Linked DNA regions of Heyndrickxia acidicola. Each later gene encodes a partner of the first gene's protein in a complex. Links are inferred from orthologs where the notes say so. Each region holds a gene or a part of one and is shown in the gene's direction. Other genes may lie near its edges.

Region 1 (14,964 bases):
GTTATCCGATAGTGATTTTGTTTTCACAAGGCTTTTCATTAGGGGATGCCGGCAAGCGACTGTTGCAATGCTTAAGCCGGGGGCAATATACTTGCTGAAGCTTCTAATATAAATGACACATCCTGTAGTATCATAGCTGAAAAGCGGCAGGGGCGGCTTCTGGCCGAAATAGATATCCCGGTAAGGATCGTCCTCTATAAGCAGGCATTGATAGGAAGAAGCCAGCTCAATTAATTTTTTTCGCTGCTCTGGAGGGACCGTGTAGCCAGTCGGATTGTGAAAAGTAGGATTGAGATAAAAAAGGCGGGGCTTATACTTTTTCATCAGACTCTCTACCTGTTCCAATTGATAGCCATAAGGATGGATTTCGACGGGAAGGATGTCTGCACCTTGTCGCCTAAACACATCAATAGCAGGGCTGTAGGTTGGTCTTTCAATCAGAACCGTATCTCTTGGTTTTACCAGTAATCGTGCTGCTAAATCAATGGCCTCTTGTGAGCCGGCAGTGATTAATAGCTCATCCGCGTCCAAATGGAAATAGTATTCATCTGTGAAATAGCGGCAAAGAGCTTCACGAAGCTCCAAATCTCCCTGTATCGTAGAATATGTACCAAGCACTTTAGGATATAGATCAAATACTTTTTTAACATAGGAAGATAAATAATGATTTGGCAATAGATTCGGGTCGAGCAAGGCCTTTGAGAATTGATATTCAGCCTTGACCTGATGGATTTCAGAAAGACTGTTTTCATAGACACAAGCAGAAATTATGGGGTTTTGCTGTGTATCAATGAGCATCAGGCTGTCCGGCAAAACATAGTACCCGGATTTATCCTTTACAAATACTTTTTTATTCAGTTTAAGCAATTGAAAGGCTTTAAAGACCGTTAACCGGTGCACGTCAAGCTGGTTCGCGAGTTCTCTGATAGAAGGGAGCTTTTCGTGTGCCGCCCATTCCCCTCTGCGAATCCTTTCCAGAAGATAATCATAAACCTGTTCATAGAGCTTCTCTGCAGGGGCATTTGAGTGTACCGTTTTTTTCATAAAAGACCTCCTTTTCTGCCATTATACAAGATTATTCTGAAAACTGTTCTGTTGATTTTCATCTGTTCTGTACCTTGGGATTTATGATGGAAGTAAGAAAAACAAAAAGCTGTTGTGAAGAAGGGCTATAAAGGGTTTTGTCCTTTATGCGTACAGCACAATTTTTGCGAAAGCAGCCCTAGTAGAAGAAAAGGAGGAATTGATTTGGTACTGTTCAATTATGTCTTAATGTGCCTTATATTCGGAACCACTTTTTTAGCCATTAAGGTGGGGGTTGATGCGGGAGCGCCGCCCTTTTTCTCTGCAGGTCTCCGTTTCTTCCTGGCCGGAAGTATATTATTTTTATGGATGGTACGGCAAAGAAAGGCGCGGTTTTCTCTATTGCTGCGCAGGGAAATGGTCTTGACAGCGGCAGGCCTAACCTTTGGAACGTTTGCAATTTTGTATTGGTCTGAACAATATTTAAGCTCTGGAATTGCAGCGATTCTTTCCGCAACAGGGCCGCTCATTACTCTGCTTCTTCAGGCAGCGATTTCACGAAAAAGACTTTCTGTCACATCGATTGCAGGATGTATCACGGGAATGGCAGGGGTCATTTTGCTTTTACTGCCTGGATTAATGATTAAAGTAAGCAGGCTTTGGGTTTTTGGCTGCATCGCAATCATGTTGAGCCAATTCTTCTATTCTGCTGGGGCTGTGTATTCCAAACGTGTTGTCCAGCGGTTTCAAAATACATCTCCCATTGCATTGAATGCTGCCCAGATGATTTATGGAGGAGCGATGCTGTTTGTTTTATCATTGTTTACGGAACATGTGCATATCAGCTCCATGCTGACACTAAAGGCACTTTTTTCACTTATCTATTTAATCGTTATTGGTTCCATGGTGGCACACACCATTTTCTATTGGCTCGTGGCAAAAACCAATCCGGTATTTCCGTCCACCTGGCTTTATATCTCGCCTTTAATAGCCTTGCTCCTTGGAGCCATTTTAAACAAAGAGCCCCTTTCTTTTCTCTCGTTCATCGGGGGATTCACGATAATCATAGGAATTGTTTTGGTGAATAAAGATTATTTCAGGCAAATGGCTGGAAAAAAACGAATTCAGATAGTGAGTCGCGAAAAGCCGTCTCCTCCTGTTTAAGAGCAAAGTGAGGACCTCTTTCATGTCCAATTAGTTTCCTGAAAACTCGCTTTAAGCGAGTTTTTTTAGTGTGCAGGATAGGAGAACGAATGTGCAAATCCGGATATAACGACATCTTTATTCGCCCCAATTTTAGTGTTTTCATAAAACAAAAAAACTGCATGTATGTAAAAGCTGACGAATGGAATAGCTTGACCATCCATAACACTTTCCCTACAATAGCAGTAACATATATGCGCATATACTCATATAGTGAGTGTACTAGGAGTGATCCCATATGGATTTTAATGCAGTAAACACAAAAAAACAGGATACGTTTAAGGGAGAGCTGGATAAAGATACCTTATTTATCGTTTCTCAAACGTTTAAGGCATTATCGGATCCTACGAGGATTCGCATCCTGCATCTGCTGGAAAGTAAGGAGTGTTCCGTAAACGAGATTGCCGAGCAGCTATCGCTCTTGCAATCCACGGTTTCCCACCAGCTGAGATTTTTGAAGAATTTAAGACTGGTTAAGTACAGGAGGGAAGGAACAACTCTGTTTTATTCCCACGACGATGATCATGTCATGCATCTTCTTTCCCAAGCCATTGAACACGCAAACCATCAATAATTTCGTTACAAGGTTTAGGAGCTGGCAAGCAGCAAGGAAGTAGAAATCCGATAGAAAATAGAATTGATACTATTTTTAAAAAGGCTATGTTAAAGAACGATGTTGATTGGAGAAAAAGGCACTTGGCTCATGCTTGGAAAAGCTGTTAGGGAAGCCCCCGCAGGAGATGCGACAAGGAGCTCGACTACCGTCGCCTGAAGCGGAAATCAACAAGCATGATTTGCAGAACCTTTTTAAAAGAAACAGGACCATCGATGAAAGACAAAAGTACCGTTCATACAAGAACGATAATGGGGGATGGGCATGGCTGAATATAAATTACAGGGACTTTCCTGTGCGAATTGCGCCAGAGAGATGGAAGAACAAATACAAAAACTCGAAAACGGAAAAGAAGCAAGGATTCTTTTTAATTCAAGCAAGCTGGTCATACCAGATGGTGTACCAATGGATCGAGTGCAGAAAATACTGGCTGGGGACGGGGCGGCCATTGTAGCACCTGCAGCTGGCGGGGGTGGAGTCCATAGCCATGCCCATGATCATTCTCATCATGGACATACTCATGGGCATCAGCACGGTCCGTCCATTAAGCTGCTGATTGGAATGTCTGCAGTTCTCTTTCTGGCAGCACTCCTGTTTGGCAGCCATGTAAATCAAACGACTGTCATTCCTTTATATCTTTTAGCTGCTATCATCAGCGGCTACCAAACCTTTATAAAAGGCCTAAAGAATTTATTTTCTTTAAAATTTAATATTGATACGTTAATGACCATTTCCTTAGTTGGGGCTTTTTGTATCGGGCAGTGGCGGGAAGGGACCTTTGTAGCCATTCTTTTCGGCATTAATGAATATCTTGAAGGACTCGGCATGGAAAAGGCAAGAAAGTCAATGGAAAGCCTGTTGGAGGTAGCCCCGAAGGAAGCAGTGCTGCTTATAAATGGAGAGGAGCAGATTGTTTCCATTGAAAGCCTAAAGGCCGGTGACACAGTTCTTGTAAAAGCAGGACAGAAAATTCCTTCAGACGGTATTATAATAGAAGGTATTAGTTCCGTGGATGAAGCGGCCATAACAGGTGAATCCATGCCGCTTACAAAGCAAAAAGGCGACGCTGTTTATGGAGGCAGCCTTAATCATGATGGGCTGTTAAAAGTACAGCTTGAAAAGGCGTATCAAGACTCCTCGCTTGCTAAAATTCTCCATCTGGTGGAGGAGGCACAGGAAACCAAAACCCCCACAGAACAATTTATTAATCGCTTTGCGAGGTATTACACACCCATCATTATGGTCATTGCTGCAATGGTGATCCTGATTCCCCCTCTGTTTATGGGAGGAGATTGGCATACATGGATCTATCAGGGGCTGGCAGTTTTAATTGTGGGCTGTCCGTGTGCGTTAATTATCTCTTCTCCGATTGCAATCGTATCGGGGATAACCCGAAATGCTCGAAATGGAATTTTGGTAAAGGGCGGAATTTATCTCGAACAGCTTGGAAAGCTCGACATTATCGCCTTTGATAAAACGGGCACTTTAACAAAGGGCGAACCGGTTGTAGAAGATATAAAAATATATGATGATACCTTTTTTTCCATAGCAGCATCTGTAGAAAAATCTTCTTCTCATCCACTTGCAAAAGCAGTGTTGAAAAAGGCTTTAGAGGAGCATCAAGCAGTCCTCCTGGAGCCTGAAAATGTGACAGTGATCCCTGGACAGGGTGTTAGAGCTACTATCAACGGGGGAGAATACTTTATTGGTAATGAAAAAGGGATCGATTCTGCGATTCTTTCTAAATCAAACAAACAGGACATACAGGAGTTAAAATCCAGAGGGTACACGCTTGTGGCAGCAGCCTCTAACGAAAAGGTGCTGGGACTTTTCGGGATTGCTGATGAAATTCGCAGGGAAAGCAAAGGAATGTTAGACAATCTTCATAAATTGGGAATAAAAGAAACAGTGATGCTGACAGGCGACCATCAAAAAACGGCCGAAAAGGTATCCAGTACTATTGGGATTCATGAGTACTTTGCAGAGCTTTTACCGGATGAAAAGGTGGAAAAGGTAAGGGCTCTGACGAAAAGCGGAAAAACGGCCATGGTGGGAGACGGCATTAACGATGCACCTGCACTGGCAGCTGCTGATATCGGAATTGCAATGGGGAAAGGGACAGACAGTGCCATTGAAACAGCGGATATTGTCTTGATGCAGGATCATTTAGGAAAGCTGCCGGCTGCCATTTCTCTTTCTAAAAAAGTAAACAGGGTGATCAAGCTGAACATCGGGCTTGCACTGGGCCTGAAAGTGGCGGCTCTTCTACTGACCATTCCAGGCTTGCTTACACTCTGGATTGCCATTCTTTCCGATATGGGAGCAACCATCCTTGTGACACTGATCAGCTTAACGGTTCTAATTGAAACCAAAAAAGCCGGGCCAATTCAGGCGACTGCTATTCACAGACCAGACACAGCACGATAGGAGGGCATAGCATTTGGGAATCCATCAATACTTTAAAAGTCTTTCAGACCTGGAGAAGCTTTATCGTTGTCCAGGAAAATTTAAATTTGAAGACCATTCAGTCGCAAGCCATTCTTTTAAGGTAACCAAAATAGCTCAGTTTATGGGCACAGTTGAGGAAAAGCATGGGAGCCAGGTGAATTGGAAGTCCCTATATGAGAAAGCTTTGAATCACGATTATCCTGAATTATTTACAGGGGATATTAAAACGCCTGTGAAGTACGCTTCAGATGAGCTTCATGATTTATTCAGCCAGGTAGAGGACCAGATGACGAAGAAATTTATCTATCGGGAGTTCCCCAAAGAATATCAGGAAATCTACTTGGAAAGATTCCGCGAAGGGAAGGATGACACACTGGAGGGCATGATATTGGCCGTATCTGATAAGGTCGATTTATTATATGAATCCTTCGGAGAAATCCAAAAAGGAAACCCTGAGCCGCTGTTCCAGGAAATTTACGAGGAATCTCTGAAAACCATACTGCAATTCAAGGATTTGGCTTGTGTTCAATATTTTTTAAATGATGTGCTGCCGGATATGCTCAATGAAAAATTTATTGAGCACAGCGATTTAAGCTTTATTACCGAATCGATTGTTGATGGAAATAAAGGAAGCTGAAAAAGCGGATTCCAATCTGAACCAATTAAAAGTATTCTTAAAAAGGCTTTGTTAATTTTAAATGTTGAGAGTGCTCGTGTTTAGCTCATTCATGGGGGTTTTTTACACAGGTAAGCTAATAACAACAGCGTCCATTAACAAAGCCTTTATACTAAAGTATTTCTTGGAAAAGTATGCAGGTAAAAAAAGCCTTTCTTCCTTTGGAATTGGATTTATCAGAAAATAAATGAAAAACCACTTGTTTTTTTTTCGTATTTGTGAAAAATTTATAGATAAGGTGATTTTCAAAAAGAGCGAGTTCGCCAATGGTTCTTTTTGGGCATTGGTGGGAATATCTCTCATAATAAGAGGTGAGCGGTCAGATGGTTGATCAGATTTTAGCAGCCCTTTTTCTTCCGGGGATTCTGGTTGTCTTTTTTACAAGAGTTACGTTTAACCAGATTATTGGTCTTGTCCTTACGGTGGCACTGATCGTTGCATCCGTTTATAAGGGATATACACGTACCTGGACCTTATTTATTATCGATGCAGCATCGTTAACGGCGGGGTACTATTTTTCAAATATGATGATGAAGAAGCTGAAACATAAAGAAAAGGAAGAAAGCAAAGACGCTTAATGTCCAAAGAGAAAAAAAGGACACGAAGCGTTTTTATTTTAATAGGGGGTTCTAACTAATACATGCATAGCGCTGTTGGTCGTGCTGGTTGATTTACGCTGCAGGCACTCGCTTTCCGCGGGTCGCGCAAGGAAGCCTCCTCGTCGCAGGTTCCTGCGGGGTCTTCCCTGACACGCTGATCCCGCAGGAGTCTCGTGCCTTCCGCTGCAATCAACTTTGGATTGAGTTCTAATTTTAGGCTTTAACTGAGTAATTGGTTGTGCATGTATCATACTGCAGGTTGATTTCCTCTACAGGTACTCGCTTTCCGCGGGGCGGCCGGGAGCCTCCTCGTCGCAAGCTCCTGCGGGGTCTCCCCATGCCAGCTTTTCCCGCAGGAGTCTCGTGCCTTCCGCTGCTATCAACTTTGGATTGAGTTCTAATTTTAGACTTTAACTGAGTAATTGGTTGTGCATGTATCATCCTACAGGTTGATTTCCTCTGCAGGCACTCGCTTTACAAGGGGTTTCCCATAAAGCGCTATTCCGCAGTAGTTTCATATATCCGATCCAATTATCATTGGGTCAAATATCAGTATTGAGCTTTATCGAATCCTTCATTTTAAAAAGGAGTGTTTATAGATGATCAAGTTAAAATTGGAAAAAGAAGCAAAGGACAGGCTTATTTCGGATATTCAGCAGTTTATTTATAATGAGCATGGAGAAGAAATTGGGAGGCTGGCTGCTGAGCAGTATTTTGATTTTTTTAAAGAAAAACTGGGCCCTCTCATTTACAATCAAGCTCTTTATGATGCAAGGGTCTTAATGGAACAAAAGATGATGTCTTTGGAGGAGGATTTTTATACTCTGGAAAAAAGAGTAAAATAACGGTATGTCAGCTGAAGGACAAGCTATCTCTAAAGATTTGTTGAAACAAAAATGAAAGAACCCTTGCATATTAGGAGGGGCTTTTTCATTTTGGCTTTGTTAAAGGACACTGTTGTTTTTTAGCTCATTCGTGTGAATCTGCCGTTTCACACGCCTTTCAGCACAGCTGAAAGGTACAGTAAAGAAAGGAACCAAAGCAAACTTATTTGCTTTTGGTTCCTTTCTTTACTGTAAAATGAGCTAAAAAACGAGCAGTTATCAAAATTAAAATTTAACACAGTCTTTATTTTAAGCCTAGGCTGTTTTCGCATAGATTGTTGTTCTTCGCAAAAGTGCTAAATTCGTGTGAAGTGAGTCTTCGTGGCATCTTTCCGTAAGCAATTCACAAAATTACTGCAGAGCCTGTGAATTTCATTATTTTTTTGTTTTAAATAGCAATAAAGTTTACGAAAAGAGCCTTAGCCAAAACAAAAAACGAAAATTTGTTCGCTTTTTTCTGGTTAAAAAATAGCTGTTTGTGGTAAAATAAGGACTATGGTTATTTAATCGAACTTTACTTTTTAGAAAAATATTTTTCTAGAGTTTTCATACATTTTTTGATTGCAGATAGAGAAAAGATAGGAGGTTACCCATTTGGAACAACAGTTTGAATTGGTTTCAAAATATAAGCCCGATGGCGATCAGCCTGAAGCAATTAAAGAGCTGGTAGAGGGAATTAAAGCCGGGAAGAAGCATCAGACCCTGCTGGGAGCAACAGGTACAGGAAAAACATTTACTATCTCCAACGTCATTAAAGAAGTAAAAAAACCGACGCTCATCATTGCCCACAACAAAACCCTCGCCGGTCAATTATATAGTGAATTCAAAGAATTTTTCCCTAATAACGCAGTTGAATACTTTGTCAGTTATTATGACTACTATCAGCCTGAAGCCTATGTGCCGCAAACGGACACTTTTATAGAAAAAGATGCCAGCATTAATGATGAAATTGATAAGCTGCGCCACTCTGCCACATCCTCTTTATTTGAACGGGAGGATGTCATTATCATTGCCAGCGTTTCCTGTATTTACGGCTTGGGTTCACCTGAAGAATACCGGGAAATGGTCTTGTCACTTCGTACTGAGATGGAAATTGAACGAAATCAATTACTTCGCAGACTTGTTGACATCCAATATGCAAGAAATGATATCGACTTCCAGCGCGGAACGTTTCGTGTGCGCGGAGATGTAGTGGAAATCTTCCCGGTCTCACGGGATGAACATTGTATTCGTGTGGAATTTTTCGGAGATGAGATTGAGAGGATTCGGGAAGTCGATGCCTTAACTGGTGAAATTCTGGGCGACCGCAATCATGTTGCCATCTTTCCGGCATCCCACTTCGTAACCCGTGAAGAAAAGATGCGAATTGCCATTGAGAACATTGAGAAGGAATTGGAAGAGCAGCTTACAAAGATGCGTGACAATAATAAGATTCTTGAAGCACAGCGCTTGGAGCAAAGGACCCGGTATGATCTTGAAATGATGAGGGAAATGGGCTTTTGTTCAGGCATTGAAAACTATTCGCGCCATTTGACATTGAGGCCGCCCGGCTCGACGCCGTATACTCTTTTGGACTATTTCCCGAAGGACTTCCTTTTGGTTGTTGATGAGTCCCACGTTACGCTTCCTCAGGTGCGCGGGATGTTCAACGGCGACCAGGCACGCAAGCAGGTCCTTGTCGATCACGGTTTCCGGCTCCCATCTGCACTTGACAACCGGCCGCTGACCTTCACTGAATTTGAAGAGCATGTAAGCCAGGCAATCTTTGTTTCCGCAACACCAGGCCCGTATGAGCTTGAGCACACTCCGCAGATGGTGGAGCAGATTATCCGTCCGACAGGCCTTCTCGACCCGTTGATTGATGTGCGGCCAATAGAAGGCCAGATCGATGACCTTCTCGGTGAAATTAATGAGCGTGCAGTCAAGAATGAACGTGTGCTTGTGACCACGCTTACCAAAAAAATGTCTGAAGACTTAACACATTATTTAAAAGACATTGGGGTAAAGGTTCAATATATGCATTCCGAGATTAAGACGCTTGAGCGTATTGAAATTATCCGTGACCTGCGTATGGGGAAATATGATGTTTTAATAGGGATCAACCTTCTTAGGGAAGGGCTTGATATTCCAGAGGTCTCGCTTGTCGCGATCCTGGATGCCGACAAGGAAGGATTCCTCAGGTCTGAACGTTCGCTTATCCAGACCATTGGGCGTGCTGCAAGGAATGCAAACGGTCAGGTTATCATGTATGCGGATAAACGGACCGACTCCATGGAAAAAGCAATAGAAGAAACAGCACGCCGCCGCGCTCTCCAGGAAGAATACAATAGAGTACACGGTGTAACGCCGACAACCATTCAAAAGGATATTAGGGAAGTCATTCGTGCTACTCAGGCTGCTGAAGAGCAGGAGACGTACATGCCGGCTAAGAAAGTGGTCAAAATGACGAAGCAGGAGCGGGAGCTGTTAATCGCTAAATTAGAAACAGAAATGAAAGAAGCAGCCAAAGCCCTTGATTTTGAACGGGCCGCTGAGCTTCGGGATTCATTGCTGGAATTAAAAGCGGAAGGATGAGAAAGGGATGGCACAGGATAAAATTATTGTACAGGGTGCAAGAGCACATAATCTAAAAAATATCGATGTAACCATTCCTCGTGACAAGCTTGTTGTGTTAACAGGTTTGTCCGGTTCGGGAAAATCGTCCCTCGCATTTGATACGATTTATGCAGAAGGACAGAGACGCTATGTAGAGTCCTTGTCTGCTTATGCCCGCCAGTTTCTGGGACAGATGGATAAACCGGATGTGGATGCTATTGAGGGGCTCTCACCGGCCATTTCCATTGACCAGAAAACGACGAGCCGCAATCCCCGATCGACCGTTGGGACCGTTACAGAAATATATGACTATCTTCGTCTATTATTTGCAAGGGTAGGGAGGCCGATATGTCCTAACCACGGGATTGAAATTACATCCCAGACCATTGAGCAGATGGTTGACCGGATTATGGAATATCCTGAACGGACAAAGCTTCAGGTATTGGCGCCGATTGTGTCCGGCAGAAAGGGCTCGCATGTAAAGCTTTTGGAGGACATTAAAAAGCAGGGATTTGTGCGTGTAAGAGTCGATGGCGACTTGCAGGATTTAAGTGAAGACATCGAATTGGAAAAAAATAAAAAGCATACCATTGAAGTGGTTGTTGACCGTATCGTTGTAAAGCCGGATGTCACTTCAAGGCTGGCGGATTCGCTTGAAACCGCCCTGAATCTTGCAGATGGCAAGGTCGTGATTGATGTCATTGGGGAAGAAGAGCTTTTATTTAGTGAGCATCATGCATGCCCTCTTTGCGGATTCTCGATTGATAAGCTTGAACCAAGAATGTTCTCTTTCAACAGTCCGTTTGGGGCTTGCCCTGAGTGTGACGGACTGGGATCGAAGCTTGAAGTGGATGTGGATCTCGTCATTCCAAATAAGGATCTCACTCTTAAAGAGAATGCCATTGCCCCTTGGGAGCCAGTAAGTTCAAAATATTATCCTCAGCTTTTAGAAGCTGTTTGCAATCATTTTGGAATTGATATGGATATGCCGGTTAAAGAGCTTCCGAAGCATCAGCTTGATAAAATCCTTTATGGTTCTGAAGACGAGGGAGTATACTTCCGGTATGAGAATGATTTTGGTCAGGTAAGGGAGAATTATATCAAGTTTGAAGGCGTAATCAGCAATGTAGCAAGGCGGTACAAAGAAACAGGCTCCGATTTTATACGCGAGCAAATGGAAAAGTACATGGGCCAGCACTCATGTCCGCGCTGCAAAGGCTATAGGCTGAAGGAAGAAAGCCTTGCTGTGAAAATTAATAACCACCATATCGGCCAAGTGACAGAACAGTCCATTGAGGATGCAAATGAATTCTTCTCCCATTTAGACCTTACAGAGAAGGAAAAGCAGATTGCGAACCTTATTTTAAGGGAAATTCGTGAGCGCCTTGGATTCCTTGTCAATGTGGGACTGGAGTATCTGACTCTGAGCAGGGCTGCAGGGACTCTTTCAGGAGGAGAAGCCCAGCGGATTCGCCTTGCCACTCAGATTGGTTCCAGATTGACAGGTGTTTTGTATATTCTGGATGAACCATCCATCGGGCTTCATCAGCGGGACAATGACCGCTTAATTGAGACAATGCAGAACATGCGTGACATCGGCAATACCCTGATCGTGGTCGAGCACGATGAAGATACGATGCTTGCGGCTGATTATCTCATTGATATTGGGCCGGGAGCAGGCGTACATGGAGGACAAATCGTATCGGCCGGCACACCGGAGGAAGTGATGGCAGATCCTCATTCCCTCACAGGCCAGTATTTATCAGGGCAGCGTTTTATTCCGCTTCCCCAGGAGCGCCGCAAGCCGGATGGCCGCTTTATTGAAATCAAAGGGGCAAAAGAAAACAACTTGAAAAACGTCTCTGTTAAATTCCCATTAGGGATGTTCATTGCTGTCACAGGTGTTTCCGGATCCGGGAAAAGTACCATGATCAATGAAATCCTTCATAAGACCCTGGCTCAAAAGCTCCATAATGCTAAGACGAAGCCTGGTGAGTTCCGGGAAATCAAGGGAATTGACTACTTAGAGAAGGTCATTGATATTGACCAGTCTCCGATCGGGCGTACGCCGCGCTCAAACCCTGCCACATATACCGGGGTATTTGATGATATCCGGGATGTCTTTGCCTCTTCAAATGAAGCAAAGGTCCGCGGATATAAAAAGGGGCGCTTTAGCTTCAATGTAAAAGGCGGACGCTGTGAAGCCTGCCATGGTGACGGCATCATCAAAATTGAAATGCACTTTTTGCCGGATGTGTATGTTCCGTGCGAGGTTTGCCATGGGAAACGATATAATCGTGAAACGCTGGAGATCATGTACAAAGGCCGTAATATTGCCGATGTTTTAGATATGACCGCAGAAGATGCCTTAACCTTTTTTGAGAATATTCCTAAAATTAAACGGAAACTGCAGACAATTGCGGATGTCGGCCTCGGATATGTGAAACTCGGGCAGCCTGCCACCACTCTTTCAGGAGGGGAGGCGCAGCGGGTGAAGCTGGCTTCTGAGCTGCATCGCCGGTCAACAGGCCGTTCCATGTATATCCTGGATGAACCGACAACCGGCCTGCATGTTGATGACATTGCCCGCCTTCTGGATGTTCTCCAAAGGCTTGTGGAAAATGGGGATACCGTGCTTGTCATCGAGCATAATCTCGATGTAATCAAAACAGCGGATTATCTTATTGATCTTGGCCCTGAAGGCGGAGAAAAAGGCGGAACGATTGTGGCAACAGGGACACCTGAAAAAGTAGCCGAAACACCAGAGTCGTATACTGGAAAATATTTAAGGCCTATCCTCGTTCGAGATGCAGATCGCATGAAAAAGCGGGTATCTGATTTGGAAAGTGTAGAGCTGACAAAATCGTAATATGAAAAAGCTAACTCTTAGTGAGTTAGCTTTTTTGTATGTCTTTTTTCAAAGCCAATAGAAATCTTTTATACTCTTTCATTTACAGACCTTTTCATAGAACATGGCAAGTGCATCTTCACTATACTTTTTATAGTCAAACTTCTGAGCGTCGATTCTTCTTTCCTGGATGAAGTGCTCCATGCCTGCCCGAAGGCCTTCAATGGAGTTGTCAACAACCATCCCGTACCCATCGCCGACAACGCTTCTTGAACCGGGGATGTCGGTTACAATGATTGGTTTTCTTAAAACCAGTGCTTCCAAAAGGACCATGGGCTGTCCCTCGTGGTTGGAGGAAAGGACAAAGCAGTCGCATTGATCCAATAAAAGATATGGATTCTCCAGCTGCCCTGTAAAAATTACCTGATCCTCTAAGCCCAGTTTACGAGTATGATCGATTAATTGCTCTCTCAGGTCGCCATCTCCTACAATGTACAGCTTTGCATTCGAATGGTTTCCTGCAATGGGGGCAAAGGCACTAATTAACTTTTTCTGATCCTTTTCAGGGCCAAGCCGCCCAATATTAATAAAATTAATGTCCTGTGCATGTGGGGTTGGGTACTGTCGGGCCTTTGGAAGCTGCAAAAAAGTAAAATCATGCTCTTCGCCAAATTCGTATTGGAACGCCTGCTGTTTTAATGACAAAATCTTATTATAATCAATGGAATTCATAACAAAATCCATTTTTTCCTGAGGTGCTTTTAGAATGTGGCTGAGCTGCCTTCTATTTTGTTCGTTTGTCAATTTTGATACGCTGATCACCTTGTCAAATTGGTCATAAAGCGAAAAGATCACCTTTAGATTCTTTCGGTGCGGATAGCGGTCAAGCACCTTCTTCTGAATTTCCATCCCCATATCGTTATGTAAGAAAATGCTTTTCTTTTTAAAGGAACCAAATCCTATCAAGGAGGTCCAAAAAGGGCTGTATCCGCTGAAATCAATGCCAATATCAAATTCCGTTCCGCCTGTAATCCGCTCGAGCTCCCTTTTATACATCTGTTCTGGCAGGACTCTTTGCATAAAACGGGAATAGGCGCCTCTTTGAAGAACAAGGTTGTGGCGGTACCATTCGGAAAGCGTGGCATTCCAGGAGCCGACACGGAAAAGATGCTTTACATTTTTATTAATCTTCGACAGATTCGATTGCTTTTCTTCTTTTGTATTATTCCCATAATCAATCAGTGTCACATCATATTGATTGTAATCAATGGCATTTAAAAGATTGATAACAGAGCTTGTAATCCCGTTATTTAAAAATCCGCCTGGATACAGAAGGATTTTCGTTTTGTCGTTTTTAATTTTAGACAAATGGGGAGTAGGCTTTCCTTGAAAAACAGTTTCTATAAAGCGCTGGGTGGCAAGTCCATCATCGTTGTAGCAGTATGTTTGCAGAAAATGTTGGTATTTTGCAGCATACTGCTCTTTTTCTTCATCAGAATGCTGAATCGCATGAATGACTTCTTCTAATGTTCTGCAAACAGGGCCAGGCAGTGCTTCCAGAGGGATGTAGGTTCCTCTTTCCTTTAAATAATCTGCATCATCGTATGTAAAAAAGATGACAGGTTTTTTGGTTGGAAGGTATTCAAAGAAGATGCTGGAATAATCGGTAATTAACATATCAACAATAGAGAGCAGCTCGTTGGTGTCCAGTTTATTCGGCACACAGAGATGCCCCATTTGATTTTGGTTAAAAAATTTATAAGCGTAATAATGAGATTTGAGCAGTACGATATAATTTTCACCAGCCTGCTGCTGAATTTCCTGAACGCTTTGCAGTAATGCTTCACTTTCATTGACTTCCTCACCCAACCGCCCTCTCCACGTTGGCGCATAAAGGATGATCTTCTTTTCTTCTGGTATGGAAAGAAGAGCCTTTATTTTTTGCTGGTCTGCCTGGTACATGAGATCACCGCGGGGATACCCGGTATCCAAAATGCTCCCATTATAAAGGGAATACACATCATGGGATTTAAGGAGTGTTTCGGCGGTAAACCGATTCGGGCTGACCATATAAT
Region 2 (15,045 bases), 1.5 Mb from region 1 along the record:
CCGTTTTATCTCGAAGATTGTATCTTTACTGGATGCTTCTCTTGGTTCTTTTTACATAAAAAGAGGGGAAGGGAAAACAGCGAATTTTGTACAATTAGCCTCCTTTGCCGGTCAATCAGGCCAGGCGGGAAGGAAGAAATTCAATATGGGCGAAGGATTAATGGGCCAAGCTGCAGCAGAAAAACAGATGTATATCATTGAAAATGTGCCGGAGGATTATACGGTGATCTCTACCGGACTTGGAGAAATGAAGCCGAAAAGCATTATGATCATTCCTGTCCTATTTGAAGATGAAGTAGCAGCTGTAATTGAGGTAGCCAGCCTGCAGCCATTTGACGCCCTGCATCGCAGCCTAATGAGCCATGTAGTAGATACACTTGGTATTACAATTAATAGTATCAATGGCCGCATGGAAATAGAACGGCTGCTGAAGGAATCACAAGCAATGACGGAAGAATTGCAAGTTCAGTCAGAAGAGCTTCAGACTCAATCGGAAGAGCTCCAAACCCAATCGGAAGAGCTTCAAATGATAAATGAACAGCTGGAAGAACGGACAAAGGATGCTGAGCATAAAACCTTTGAACTTGAAAAAGTCACAGAAAATCTTGAAGTGCAGGCAATGGAGCTTCAGCAAAGCTCGAAGTACAAATCAGAATTCCTTGCCAATATGTCTCATGAACTGCGGACACCGCTTAATAGCATTCTGATCCTGTCCGAAATGCTTGCTGAAAACTCAGACCGCCATCTGACAGAAGAGGATGAGGAGTTTGCAAGGGTTATCCATTCCTCCGGACAGGACCTTCTTTCCTTAATAAATGATATCCTCGACCTTTCAAAGGTTGAAGCAGGTAAGATGGAAATGCTGTATGGGGAAATGAACCTTAGTGAGCTGCCGGCCCATATTGAACGCAATTTTGCTCACGTAGCGAGTGATAAAGGGCTGGAGCTTTCGATCTTTAAAGGCAGGGATGTTCCAAATATTTTCTATACGGATGAAAAACGCTTCCGGCAGATTATTAAAAATCTTTTATCAAATGCCTGCAAATTTACCGAAGCAGGATCTGTCCATGTAGCGATTAGGAAGATAGATGAAAGTTCAGTTTCAAAATGGGTCAGCACGACAGGGGCAGAATACTGGCTTGAGGTTTCCGTGGCAGATACGGGAATTGGTATTTCCAGGGATAAACAAAAACTAATATTTGAAGCTTTTCAACAGGCTGACGGAGCAACTGTCCGGAAATACGGCGGAAGCGGTCTGGGGCTTTCAATCTGCCGGGAATTTGCCCGTTTGCTTGGCGGCTGGATAACGGTCGACAGCGAGGAAGGAAAGGGCAGCATCTTCACGCTATACATCCCCAGCCTTCCAAATGGCATGGAAAAGAGTGCAGTAAACGAAGAGCAGCTGACTCAATTGGAAGTAGCAGCTTCAGCGGAAGTATTACCAGAGCCTGTTGCTGAAATGGCGGATACACCTGAAATCTTTATAGAAACAGAAAATGTATTTAAAAATAAAACCGTCATGGTAGTGGACGATGATAACCGCAATATATTTGCTCTAAGGAAAGCTTTGAACCATGAGGGGATGAATATCATCACAGCCAATAATGGGCTGGAGTGCCTTGACCTTTTGGAAAAGACAGATGGAATCGATATTATTCTCATGGATATCATGATGCCGGATATGGATGGATATGAAACAATCCGCCGTATTCGAACGGATTTATCAAAACGTGACCTGCCGATAATTGCCCTTACGGCTAAAGCAATGAAAGGTGATAGGGATAAGTGCCTTGAAGCAGGAGCGTCGGATTATATTAGTAAACCATTTAAACTGGAACAGCTGTATTCCGTTATGAGGGTCTGGCTGGCAAAATAACGCATTGGCAATTGAAAGGGGACGTTTTTGTGTTGGAAATGAAAGTGGCAAACAGTGAAACCATAGAGATTGACTTGCTTCTTGAAGCTGTTTACCGTATTTCCGGTTTTGATTTTCGTAAGTATATGCGTTCTTCAATCGAACGAAGAATCCATAATCGTATGCAGCTGGACAGAATACATACAGTCAGCGGATTAATTGAGAAGGTTTTCCATGAAAAAGGATATGTGAATAAGCTTTTAAATGATTTTTCCATTAATGTGACAGAAATGTTCCGAGATCCGAGCTTCTTTTATTCTTTAAGAAAAAATGTTATCCCTTTGTTAAGGGAGCTGCCGGAAATCCGCATTTGGCATGCAGGCTGCGCTACCGGAGAAGAGGCCTTTTCCATGGCTATTTTAATGGAAGAAGAAGGATTGGCAGAAAAAACAAAGATTTATGCAACGGACATGAATGAAAGGGTATTGCAAAAAGCCGAAGCAGGCGTATTTTCTTTAAACCGCATGCAGACGTATACCACCAACTATATAAAAGCCGGAGGGACGCGTGCCTTTTCCGAGTACTATACGACAGATGACCAGCACGCTTATTTTCATCGGCATATTGCAAAAAGTATTATATTTGCCCAGCATAATTTAGTAACGGATGGGTCATTTAACGAGTTTCATCTGGTGATATGCCGCAATGTGCTTATTTATTTTAATAATGATTTGCAGAACAGTGTTTATCAGTTATTTTATGAAAGCCTGTCTCATGGAGGTTTTCTTGGATTGGGAAGCAAAGAAACTTTAAGAACCTCGGTGAACTTTGATAACTATGAAGAGTTTGACCGTGACGAACGATTGTATCGAAAAACAAGATGAAAGATAAAAGCCGCTATACAAGGAGAATTCTCTTGCATAGCGGCTTTTTTATAGGAAAGTATAAAATGTTTTATTGCATCAATTATGTAAGCAATGCAGTCTCTTTTTAGCTCCAGCGCCTATCGCCCAGCGAATTTCTGCGTCTCCTCCCTACGATAAGTCAACATCTAGTTTCCTTTATCCCAGTCGAAGACTATGAAATCCATACGCCTTCCGCGTTTCTTCATTAGTGTGCTTGTATAAGGACAACACACATGTCGTCATGCTGGGTGATTTGGCACTCAGGAGTGATAATAAGATCAATGGGATTAATTTCAGAATCATGATGATGTGGAATGGAGGACGCATCCATAATCTTTTCCATCCCGTCCAATCCGCATTCATCAATTGCTTCCATCACACCATCTGTATAGAGCATGATCTGAAGCTGATCCTTATACTGGATGGCGGATTTTTCAAAATCCATATTTTCAAAGAAACCGACAGCGCAGTTTTTTTGAGACATCGGCACCACTTTCTCTCCATCTATTAGAGCAAAGCCTGGAGGATGGCCGGCATTCACGTATTCAACCGTTTTATTTTTGGTGTCCACCGTCATATATATTGCTGTAAAATAATAATTTAGTTGATTGGTCTGTTTACTCAAAAAGGACATCCAGCGATTCAACTCTTTTATAACACGTGCAGGATCAACGATGGATCGAATGGAGTCCCGCAGTACGGAAGAGATAAACATGCACACAAGCGAAGAAGAGATCCCGTGTCCCATCATATCAAGAAGAATGATTCCATAGCGGTCTTTGTCAATTTTATGCCAGTAATACATATCACCGGCCAATTTAAAGGACGGCGAATAAGAGGCGCTTATATTGATCTTTTCTTCATTGACCGGCGGGCTTAATAGACTGGTCTGTACCTGTGTGGCAAGGTCAAGCTCCATTCTGATTTTTTCATCCTGTTCTCTGTGCCAATCCTTTTCATATTTCAATCGTAAGGCTACACGTATACGTGCGATTAATTCAATTTTATTAATCGGTTTTGTTATGTAGTCAATGCCGCCAACATCCAGAGCGGCAGCTAACTTACTGGAGTCCTCTAAAGCAGTAACAAAAATAATCGGAATATCTTTAAGCTCTGGTACGGCCTGTACACGCCTGCAAGCCTCAATTCCATCAATATCCGGCATCATAATATCCATAAGAATCAGGTCGACTGATTCCTTCGGAGTATCCCCTGTATCCAATTTTAAGTATGTATATAATTCGCGGGCTGAGGAAAGCAGCACACAATCTGTATAGCCTTCACTTTTAAGAATTCTCTCTATTACAAAAAGATTGACCTTGTTGTCGTCTACAATCACTATGGACATCGTATTCCCTCTAATCTGAAAATATGCAAAAATTGTATTCTGCTTATTGCTGCACATCTATTTTCTATATATCTAGTATACCGTAAGATAGGGAAGGTACAAAGAAAGAAAGGGAGGAGATAGGGAATAAGGTTGGGAAGGTTGAAAAAAAGAAGGCTAAAAAAGCAAAATAAAGCTGGCGCAAGGAAGTGAGGTAATTTCCCTGCTTATGCCAGCTGAATAAGAACGTATGGGTTCTGTGAATTTTTCTATTCTAAAGTGATGCTATAAGAGCTGAGTACGCGTGGTTCTTTTTCTCCAGCTGCAACATTTACTACTTTATGATTATTGGTGTGTATTGAAGCAATTGCACCACCAATTAATAATGCACTTACCCCAAGAGAAATGAGAAGTTTTTTCATTATTTTCCTCCTATATTTGATTAATTTGCTTATATGAAAAGTTGACAAGTTTATAGTACTTAGTTGCTGTTTTATATTTATGCAGATCTTCATAGTAATTAGCGAGCAATGTAGCATAATTTGTCAATCTAGCGTAATCTTTTTGCTCTTCTAAGTACGGAATAAACTCATGAACCATCATTTCCTCGAATTTTTCCAAATTTCTTTCAGTAAGATGACGGTAGGTATAAATTTCATAATAAAACAATAAGTATCTTTCTTTATTTTCCTCAGTTATTAGACCTAAACCTTCTTCAATTCGTCTCTTTGCTTCCTCATAATTGTTAGCTTTATAGTATTCTTCAACAATTGCGGTTAAAGCTAGTAGACGGTTTTCTAAAGAGGATTCTTTCTCCTCTACAATCATATCTAAATATTTAATGGCTTGGTCTGTTTTGCCTTGAGCATAGTACAAATACCCTAAATTTAAATGAGTTAATTGGATAATTTCCGTTGTATCATCATGCTCCGCCAGCTGCTTTGCCAGCTGATAATTTTTGATGGCTTTGTCATAGTTCTGAATCCGCCTGTACGATATCCCCAATATCAAATGGCATTCCGCACATCTTGAGAAATTATAAATCTGCCGGTAGAAATCAAGCGCTTTATTGGCATAGCTTTGGGCTTCCGAAGTGAGGCGCAGCTTGCTGTAAGTGACCCCTAAGACATATTGAAGGTCAGCAATCTCTTCATCAGGCAAATCGTTTTTCGCAATTAGGTCTTCTGCCATTGTATAGAATTGGAGGGCTTTACTGTCTTCTTCCGTGATAGAGTGATAGTTGCCATTGAACTTAAACCAATAGTATTTTTGTTTTCCGCTGAAGGTGGTACTGATCTCTTTTAATTGATTGATTTGTTCGAGGGAGGAGTTCGTTTCTCCTATTTTCAAAAAATATCTGATAACGTGAATCTTCAGTAAAATTTGAAGCTCAAGATCCGGAATGGTGTTGGTGAGCTCTGACATGCGCTGATATTCCTGTTTCAAAATGCTCGGCTTAAAGGATGTTAACAGAATGTGGAACCAATTGTAGCAAAGCTCTCTCGTTTCCTCATCAATTTGTCTATTAATTTCAATATCCAGGCGCATGCAGAGCAGCTTGATCACTTCATCATTCGGCTCAATTTTACCGTTTTCAATTTTTGACAGATAGGAAGTGGAAATAATTCCTTCCGCCAAATCTTCTTGCTTCAAGTTTTGTTTCAATCTATTCATTTTTATAATGGAACCGATGTTCATAGCATCACCTAAGACATTCTTATATGGTAATAGTATACCTCAACTTGGCATTATAGGAAAATAGGATAGCCATTCAAGGATGTTTTACGAACAATTCGGTTATATCTATAACTATATGAGTGGAAGAGGCGATTGTTTCTTGATGTGGGCGGGAGCAAAAAAAATAGGCTATTCGCCTATTTCTATAGACTCATGCTGTTCTGGTGCTGTTAAATTTAGTATCTCTTTTTTCATTCAATAATTTATCCATTTTGTAAATAAGGGCATCTACATCTCGTTTTGTGATTTTTTCTGGCACACTTTTTTTATTCATACTATTAATTCCTCCTTAACAAAAGTTTGTACGGTGGAAAGTCTTGTTATTATTTTATCACACAATATGGCCTATTTTACTTGGGAAAGTGGCATGGATTTCAATGGATTAAATGGAGAATGATTTTCATGTTTTCCTAAAATCCTGAAAAAATCGTTTTTATTAAAACTAACCTTTACTTTTTGTGAGTCTTTTTTACTATATAAGATCATTTTATTTCCAAAGTCTGAATGTCTGTATCTTTTGGCATGGCGCTTTATGAAAAACAGGAATATTAACCAAATATTTGTCTATTCACATATTCAAGGAAATCCTTTTTTGCCGATTCGAACAAATGATATAATGATGACTATGGAATAAAGAATGGAGGATTTATCTTAGTATGTACGATGTTCGTGAATGGCGGCATGCCTTTAAGCTTGACCCAAATAAGGAGATTAATGATACGGACCTGGAGAGAATTTGTGAATCAGGGACAGATGCCATCATCGTTGGAGGAACAGACACGGTTACACTGGAGGATGTGCTGAACCTTATGTCACGTATTAGAAGATATACTGTTCCGTGTGTACTTGAAGTTTCTAACCTTGAATCTATTACCCCTGGGTTTGATTTATATCTTATTCCATCTGTATTGAACAGCGGAGATGTCTCTTGGATTACAGGTGTGCATCATGAAGCGTTAAAAGAGTATGGAGAACTATTAAATTGGGACGAGCTGTTTGTTGAGGGATATTGTATTTTGAATGAAGATTGCAAAGCGGCCGAACTGACAAAAGCCCGTACCGATTTAACACAGGAAGATGTGGAAGCGTACGCCATGATGGCAGAAAACTTGTTTAAAATGCCTATTTTTTATATGGAATACAGCGGTCGTTATGGAAATGTCGATATGGTCAAGGCAGCTAAAAAACATTTAAGACACTCCAGGCTTTTTTATGGGGGAGGTATCCGCTCAAGCGAACAGGCGAAGGAAATGGGCGAGCATGCGGACGTCATTGTGGTGGGCAATGCAGTTTATGACGATCTTGAACAGGCATTAGGTACAGTCAGAGCGGTAAAATAATGTAACAATAAACCTTGAAAATAGATTATAATAAGAACAAATGTTCTAAATGGTGGTGAAGTCATGCAATTTTTAACAGATCGATTACTATCTGGATTGAATCCAGAACAGCAGGAAGCAGTAAAAACAACGGAAGGCCCCCTATTGCTTATGGCTGGAGCGGGAAGTGGAAAGACAAGGGTGCTGACTCATCGTGTGGCGTATTTGATGGTGGAGAAGGAAGTCAATCCTTATAATATCCTGGCCATTACGTTTACAAACAAAGCAGCTCGAGAGATGAGAGAACGTATAGCTGGAATTATGGGCGGTGCAGCTGAAGAGGTTTGGATTTCCACATTCCACTCCATGTGTGTGCGGATCTTAAGAAGAGACATTGACCGTATAGGCTTTAACCGGAATTTTACAATTCTTGACCCGACAGACCAGCAATCAGTTGTCAAATCCATTTTAAAGGATAAGAATATTGATCCTAAGAAATTTGATCCTCGATCAATCCTTGGAACTATTAGCAGTGCGAAAAATGAATTGGTGGATCCGGAAGAGTATTCCAAGCTGGCAGGGGGATACTACGATCAGGTTGTCAGTGATGTGTATACAGAGTATCAAAAAAGGCTCAGAAAGAATCAGGCACTGGATTTTGATGATTTAATCATGCTGACCATTCAGTTATTCACTAGAGTCCCAGAGGTTCTGACCTATTACCAGCGCAAGTTTCAATACATTCATGTGGATGAGTATCAGGATACGAACCGTGCGCAGTACATGCTTGTCAAGATGCTCGCTGCAAGATTTCAAAATCTTTGCGTGGTAGGCGATTCCGATCAGTCCATTTATCGCTGGCGCGGTGCGGATATTGCCAATATCTTATCCTTCGAGAAGGATTATCCTCGTGCAAAAGTTATATTGCTTGAACAAAATTACCGTTCTACAAAAAGAATTCTGCAAGCTGCAAATGAGGTTATCAAAAATAACCAAAATCGAAAAGCTAAAAACCTATGGACTGAAAATCAAGACGGGCCTAAAATTTCCTATTATCGCGCCGACAGTGAACAAACAGAGGCGCAATTCGTAGCCGGCAAGATAAAAGAAGCGGTTGCCTCCGGAAAACGAAAGCTTTCTGATATTGCTATTTTATATCGTACGAATGCCCAGTCACGTGTTATGGAGGAAGTACTCCTAAAATCAAACATTGAGTATAGCATCGTCGGCGGCATTAAATTCTATGACCGCAAGGAAATCAAGGATATCCTCGCTTATTTGCGTTTAATTGCTAATCCTAATGATGATATCAGTTTGCAGCGGGTCATTAATGTTCCAAAACGGGGAATCGGTTCTACTTCTATGGACAAGATTGCCCGTTATGCAGCAGATCAGGATATTTCTGTTTTTGCAGCCATCCAGGAAATTGATTTTATTGGAGTAAGCCCAAAGATCGCCAATGCTGCAAGGGAATTTTATGATCTTATTCATAATTACACTCAAATGCAGGAGTATCTATCTGTAACGGAGCTGGTTGAGGAAGTTCTGGAGAAGTCAGGATACAGGGACATGCTGAAGGCAGAGAAGACAATTGAATCCCAAAGCCGTCTTGAAAATATTGATGAATTCCTTTCTGTAACCAAAAACTTTGAGGAAAGCAGCGAAGATAAGAGCCTTGTTGCGTTTTTAACGGATCTTGCCCTTGTCGCAGATATTGACAGGATGGATGAGCAGGATGAAAAGGCTGATTCGATTGTCTTGATGACCTTGCATTCTGCAAAAGGGCTTGAATTTCCAATCGTCTTTTTAATCGGCATGGAGGAAGGCGTATTTCCTCACAGCCGATCTTTAATGGAAGAAGCAGAAATGGAAGAAGAACGCCGCCTCGCTTATGTGGGAATTACACGTGCTGAAGAAGAGCTGTATTTAACGAATGCAGGAATGAGAACTTTATTTGGACGCACTAATATGAATCCTGTTTCCCGATTTATTAATGAGATACCAGAGGAGCTGCTGGAGTCTGTCCATAAAGAAACCAAAGCTTCATCTTCTTTTGGTGCTCAGCGTTCCGTGCAGCCGGCGCGCCGACCGGCGGTTGTCCGTCCTGCACAAAATGCTTCTGCTGGAAGCACTGCGGATTGGAAGGTGGGCGACAAAGCTGCGCACAAAAAATGGGGCACTGGCACAGTGGTCAGCGTAAAGGGTGACGGCAAAAGTGTTGAGCTTGACATTGCTTTTCCTAGTCCTGTGGGCATTAAAAGGCTGCTGGCAGAGTTTGCACCTATTACAAAGGCATAATGCATCAGTTGTTTTTAGGGAAAGTGCCCATTTTATCCAAGAGAATTTCAGTCTTCATTCTGTTCATAAGGATGGAGGCTATAAATAGAAAGGGCTGTTGTTATGGAAATAAAAACCGCTGAAAAAAGGGTGAAAGAGCTTCATACTCTATTAAACCAGTACAGCTATGAATACCATGTAAAGGATCATCCAACTGTACCTGATTCGGAATATGACAGGCTCCTGAAAGAGCTGAATGATATTGAAGCTGAATACCCAGAGCTGATTACATCGGATTCTCCTACTCAGCGGGTAGGAGGTGAACCACAGTCAGCCTTTACAAAAGTGGAACACAGGACTCCGATGCTATCTTTGGCAAATGCCTTTAATGAAGAGGATTTACGTGATTTTGACCGCAAAGTAAGACAGGCAGCAGGAGAAGATTACGAGTATGTCTGCGAATTGAAAATTGATGGATTGGCGGTCTCACTTCGCTATGAAGACGGACTGTTTGTCCAAGGCGCCACTCGCGGAGACGGAACCATTGGAGAGGACATAACTGTCAATCTCAGGACAATCCGATCTATTCCTCTCAGAATAAAAGAACCTTTTTCTATCGAGGTGCGCGGCGAGGCCTATATGCCGAAAAAATCATTTGAGCAGCTGAACAGGGCGAAAGAAGAGAACGGAGAAGAGCCTTTTGCGAATCCTCGAAATGCTGCTGCAGGTTCATTGCGCCAGCTTGATCCGCGAATTGCAGCTTCAAGGAATTTAAGCATCTTTCTTTATGCCATCGGCGATCCCGGTGAAACAGGCGTCACCGCCCACAGCGCCGGCCTGGATTTGCTTGAAGACCTGGGATTTAAAGTAAATAAAGAACGCAAGCTTTGTAAAAATATTGATGAAGTGCTTGATTATATTAAAAACTGGACAGAAAAGCGGCCAGACCTTCCGTATGAAATTGATGGGATTGTCATCAAGGTGAACTCTCTTGCCCAGCAGCAGGAGCTTGGTTCAACAGTAAAAACCCCGCGCTGGTCCATTGCTTATAAGTTTCCTGCAGAGGAAGTCGTTACGAAATTGATCAGTATCGAACTAAATGTAGGAAGGACGGGCGTTGTAACACCCACTGCGGTTCTTGAACCTGTTCGGGTTGCAGGTACAACGGTTAAAAGAGCCTCCCTTCATAATGAAGACTTAATTCGTGAAAAAGATATTATGCTTGGCGATTATGTGGTAGTAAAAAAAGCAGGGGACATTATCCCGGAAGTAGTGAATGTTCTGACGGACAGAAGAACAGGTGAGGAGCAGGAGTTTAAAATGCCGACTCATTGCCCTGATTGCGAGAGTGAACTGATCCGTTTGGAGGGTGAAGTGGCTCTCCGCTGCATCAATCCGAAGTGCCCTGCCCAAATTCGCGAGGGCCTGATTCATTTTGTGTCACGAAATGCAATGAACATAGAAGGGCTGGGGGAAAAGGTCATCAGCCTCCTATTTAGCCATCAGTTAATCCATGATGTAGCGGATATCTATAGACTGACAAGAGAGCAGCTTCTTAACCTGGAAAGAATGGGTGAAAAATCCGCAGGGAATTTACTGGATGCCATAGAAGCGTCCAAACAAAATTCTTTGGAAAAGCTTTTGTTTGGTCTTGGCATTCGGCATGTAGGTTTCAAGGCTGCCAAAACACTTGCTCAAACGTTTGAAACTATGGAGAAGCTGCAGGCAGCAACAAGAGAAGAACTGACAGCCATTCAGGATATTGGTGAAAAGATGGCGGACTCCATTGTGGCGTATTTCGAAAACGAAGAAGCCAGGGAGTTAGTAAAAGAGCTGCAGTCCCTTAGTGTCAATATGATTTACAAGGGACCAAAGCCTGTTGAAGCAGTGAACGCCTCCTCGCCATTAGCAGGAAAAACCGTAGTACTGACAGGAAAACTTGAGCAAATGACCCGTGAAGAGGCCAAGGAGCGTTTGGAAGCACTAGGGGCTAATGTAACGGGCAGTGTCAGCAAGAAGACGGATTTAGTTATTGCCGGGGCAGATGCCGGTTCAAAGCTTACAAAAGCGGAACAGCTGGGAATAGAGGTCTGGGATGAAAATCGTTTTGTACAAGAAGTAAAAGAGTGAGCTTCTTAAAAGGAAACCATTGGGGAAGGCTTTCCTTTAGTATGTAATAAAGGTGGAAGAATCAGCATGAAAAAATGGTTGCCATTACTAGTAACAGTAGTCTTGCTAACAGCAGGATGTACTTCGAATTTCGGGTCAGAGGATAAGGTTGTGCAAGAAAAAAACAATCAAAAAGAGACAGCGATTATACCAAATTACCAAATATCCGATAATTATTATCGAACGATATTGCCATATAAGCCGAGTAAAAGCAGAGGTTTGACCGTCAATAATTTAAACACCCGCTATGATATTCAGGAATTTGAAACGGGGCTCCTTCGTGTAGCGAAAACCACGTATTCGCCTGAGAAATATCTGTTCCAGGAAGGGCAGATACTGGACGCGGATACCTTGAAGATGTGGCTTAACCGTAAGTTTACACCAAGCCAGTGGAAGGCTGTACAAAAGGAAGTAAATCCACCCAGTCAAAATATTGGATTAAATCCTCCTTTAAGCGGGAAAGGTTCAATCGATTCACAAAATCAAAATAGCCCGATCTATCTTGCTAATATCCTGGAACATGACTATTTAGTTAAGACGGATAAAAATACAGTGAGGCTAGGTGGCGTCGTCATAGGTTTGGCACTTAATTCAACGAATTCTTATCAAAGCCAAAATGGGACGACCACCCAATCTTCTCTCTCTCAGGCTGCAATAGACAGTGAGGGAAAAAGCATTGCTGCTGAAGTGGTAAAACGACTCCGTGCTATGAGCGAATTGAAGAATGTCCCGATCACCATTGCCTTATTTGAGCAGAAGGATAAGGATTCAGTTGTTCCAGGAAATTATTTTGCCTATACTAATGTTCCGGCGGGAAGCTCCTCCATTGGGAGCTGGAATGCCATTCAAAATCAATATTATCTTTTCCCGTCATCGCAGGCTGATTCAGATCACCCGCACGATGCAGGTGTTTTTGATAAGTTTAAAAAGCGGGTAGAGAACTATTTTCCTAATTATAATGGAGTAATTGGGCGTGCATTCTATAACGGAAATAAGCTTACTCAATTAAAAGCAGAAATTCCTCTCCAATTTTTTGGAGAAGCTGAAGTTATTGGTTTTACACAATATATAGCGGGGATTGTACCATCTATTTTCCCGGATACCATAGACTTGCAAATAAAGATTACGGCTGGCGGCGATATAAAAGCCCTTATAACAAGGAGCCCTGGCCAAACAGATACATCTGTCCATATATATCAATAAGCTGAAAAAGCTGATAAAAAAGAGAAAGCCTCTTCTTTTATCAGCTTTTTTATTTGAGGATTTTCCATGTCTATTAGCTTGATGGAGCGGTTTAAGGGAAGCCGTCATAAAACAATACGAGAAATGTCGAAAATATTTATAGAAAATTTCAAAAAAATAGTTCCAGTCTTTGATCTTCTGTTATATAATACAAACATAAATTAGTAAATTGTTTTATAACAATATTAAAGGAGTGATGTGAAAAGATGGATACTCAAACGGCTGGAATATCCGTAGCTAAGGAGCTGAAAGCAAAGTATGAAGATCTTTTAACACCAGGTGCTTTACATTTTATTGAACAACTTGAGAGGCACTTTGGAAATGAACGAAAGAAACAGTTACAGAACAGAGAGTGCAAACAACAGGAAATGGACGGAGGAAAACTCCCTCACTTTCTTTCTGAAACGGAACCCATTCGAAATGGAGATTGGTCTATCTCGCCGCTTCCAGCCGATCTTCAAGATCGCCGGGTGGAAATTACAGGGCCGCCAGATCGAAAGATGATTATTAACGCAATGAATTCGGGGGCAAAGGTGTTTATGGCATGTTTGGAGGATGCGACATCGCCTACATGGGAAAATGTGATGGATGGACAGCGGAATCTGAGAGATGCGGTAGATAGAACCATTGCTGTATACGGGGAGAATGGAAAAACCTATGTGCTGAATAAGGAAACCGCCGTTTTGTTTGTCAGGCCAAGGGGATGGCATTTGGAAGAGAAGCATGTATTGGTGGATGGGAAACCTATTTCCGCAAGCTTGTATGATTTTGGTTTGTATTTTTTTCATAATGCGATCCATCTTGTGGAGAAAGGCACGGGCCCTTACTTTTATTTACCCAAGCTTGAGAGTCATTTGGAAGCAAGACTTTGGAATGATGTTTTCACCTTTGCCCAGAAATTCATTGGAATTCCTAAAGGAACCATTAAAGCGACAGTACTGATTGAGACCCTTCCAGCAGCCTTTGAAATGGATGAAATTCTTTATGAGTTAAAGGAGCATTCAGCAGGACTGAACTGCGGCAGATGGGATTACATCTTCAGCTATTTAAAGAAGCTGAGAAACCAGCCTAATGTCATATTGCCGGATCGTTCACTGGTTACAATGACAGCTCCATTTATGAGGTCGTATTCACTACTCACCATTAAAACCTGCCATCGCAGAATGGCGCCGGCAATTGGGGGAATGACTGCACAGATTCCTGTAAAAGGAGACGAGCAGAAAAATGAGGAGGCCTTTAACAAGGTACGCCAGGATAAAGAAAGAGAGGTGCAGGATGGACACGATGGCACGTGGGTGGCACACCCTGCACTCGTGAAGGTAGCCATGGAGGTTTTTAATAAAGAAATGAAGAGTTCAAATCAAATAGATTCACAGAAACAGATTGATTTCGAGGTGTCAGAACAAGATCTGCTGGCTGTACCTGCAGGAAATATAACAGAAGAAGGAGTAAGGCAGAACATTCGTGTGGGTTTAAGGTATATAACCGCCTGGCTGAGGGGAAGGGGAGCAGTACCCATCCACCACTTAATGGAGGATGCTGCTACAGCTGAAATTTCCCGAGCACAGATCTGGCAATGGATCCGCCATCCAAAAGGAGTGATGGAGGATGGAAGGAAGGTTACGTTTGACATGTACCAAGAAATCAAGAATGAAGAGATTCAATTGATTCAGCAAGAGATGGGCAGAGAAAAAGTTCAAGAAGCGGGAGAATTGTTTGCCAGTCTAATCACGGAAGATGAATTTCAGGATTTTTTAACCATACCAGGATACGCATTGCTTTAAACGAAAAGGCTCTTTTCGTAAACTTTGTTGCTATTGGACACAAAAATATCATTTTAAATATATGTTCGGTATTAAAACTTGTGAAGAGCTTACGAAAAGATGCCATGAAGACAGACAACTCACGGAATCATTCTTTGTACGTAAAGCAACGCGAAAACAGCCAATGAAAAAATATTGAAATCAAAGAAGGGATGAAGGAAATGAATAGAAAAGCCGATAAATTGCAAGAAAGCTGGGAGCAGGATACACGTTGGAGCGGAGTGACACGTACTTATACGGCTGAAGATGTTTTGAGGCTGAGGGGATCGCTTGATATTGCTTATACTCTTGCACAGCACGGGGCGGAGAAGTTCTGGGAGCTTTTGCATCGAGAGGAGTATGTTCCAGCACTGGGAGCGTTAACGGGAAACCAGGCAGTCCAGCAGGTCAA

The links.
Region 2: the proteins of uvrB (region 1) and pcrA are in contact, whole or in part, in a crystal structure (PDB 7EGT), measured with the Thermus thermophilus proteins. The link is inferred for Heyndrickxia acidicola from one-to-one orthologs. Residues at the interface, in WP_096411307.1 of Thermus thermophilus: Glu23, Leu25, Arg26, Asp27, Gly28, Glu29, Arg30, Phe31, Arg55, Glu326, Asp327, Phe328, Glu379, Ser382, Gln383, His398, Gly400, Arg401; in WP_096412145.1 of Thermus thermophilus: His654, Arg656, Phe657, Gln666, Asp668, Glu669, Lys680, Arg681, Leu682, Ser683, Lys685, Tyr686, Ala687.

The regions. Positions count from the first base shown.
Region 1 is NZ_KV440953.1:4,482,576-4,497,539, forward strand. The notes cover bases 7,649-10,530. They hold uvrB (excinuclease ABC subunit UvrB), read left to right. Parts: upstream 7,649-8,040; coding sequence 8,041-10,020; downstream 10,021-10,530. Other genes in these bases: uvrA (excinuclease ABC subunit UvrA), read left to right, coding at 10,028-10,530. Also shown: A5N88_RS20835 (aminotransferase-like domain-containing protein), read right to left, coding at 1-1,044; A5N88_RS20840 (DMT family transporter), read left to right, coding at 1,249-2,187; A5N88_RS20845 (ArsR/SmtB family transcription factor), read left to right, coding at 2,465-2,800; A5N88_RS20850 (heavy metal translocating P-type ATPase), read left to right, coding at 3,104-5,266; A5N88_RS20855 (HD domain-containing protein), read left to right, coding at 5,280-5,924; A5N88_RS20860 (CsbA family protein), read left to right, coding at 6,287-6,541; A5N88_RS25215 (hypothetical protein), read right to left, coding at 6,776-7,003; A5N88_RS20865 (DUF2164 domain-containing protein), read left to right, coding at 7,162-7,407; more of uvrA, read left to right, coding at 10,531-12,910; A5N88_RS20880 (glycosyltransferase), read right to left, coding at 12,989-14,964. UniProt on the Escherichia coli protein: The UvrABC repair system catalyzes the recognition and processing of DNA lesions. A damage recognition complex composed of 2 UvrA and 2 UvrB subunits scans DNA for abnormalities.
Region 2 is NZ_KV440953.1:2,988,940-3,003,984, reverse strand. What follows is about bases 6,872-9,834. They hold pcrA (DNA helicase PcrA), read left to right. Parts: upstream 6,872-7,227; coding sequence 7,228-9,441; downstream 9,442-9,834. Other genes in these bases: ligA (NAD-dependent DNA ligase LigA), read left to right, coding at 9,544-9,834; pcrB (heptaprenylglyceryl phosphate synthase), read left to right, coding at 6,872-7,164. In the rest of the region: A5N88_RS14020 (response regulator), read left to right, coding at 1-1,876; A5N88_RS14015 (CheR family methyltransferase), read left to right, coding at 1,915-2,739; A5N88_RS14010 (SpoIIE family protein phosphatase), read right to left, coding at 2,966-4,108; A5N88_RS24980 (hypothetical protein), read right to left, coding at 4,357-4,509; A5N88_RS14005 (tetratricopeptide repeat protein), read right to left, coding at 4,520-5,785; A5N88_RS26165 (hypothetical protein), read right to left, coding at 5,976-6,098; more of pcrB, read left to right, coding at 6,481-6,871; more of ligA, read left to right, coding at 9,835-11,550; A5N88_RS13985 (CamS family sex pheromone protein), read left to right, coding at 11,617-12,792; aceB (malate synthase A), read left to right, coding at 13,038-14,615; aceA (isocitrate lyase), read left to right, coding at 14,816-15,045. UniProt on the Escherichia coli protein: A helicase with DNA-dependent ATPase activity. Unwinds DNA duplexes with 3'-5' polarity. Translocates on single-stranded DNA with 3'-5' polarity. Initiates unwinding more efficiently from a nicked substrate than double-stranded DNA.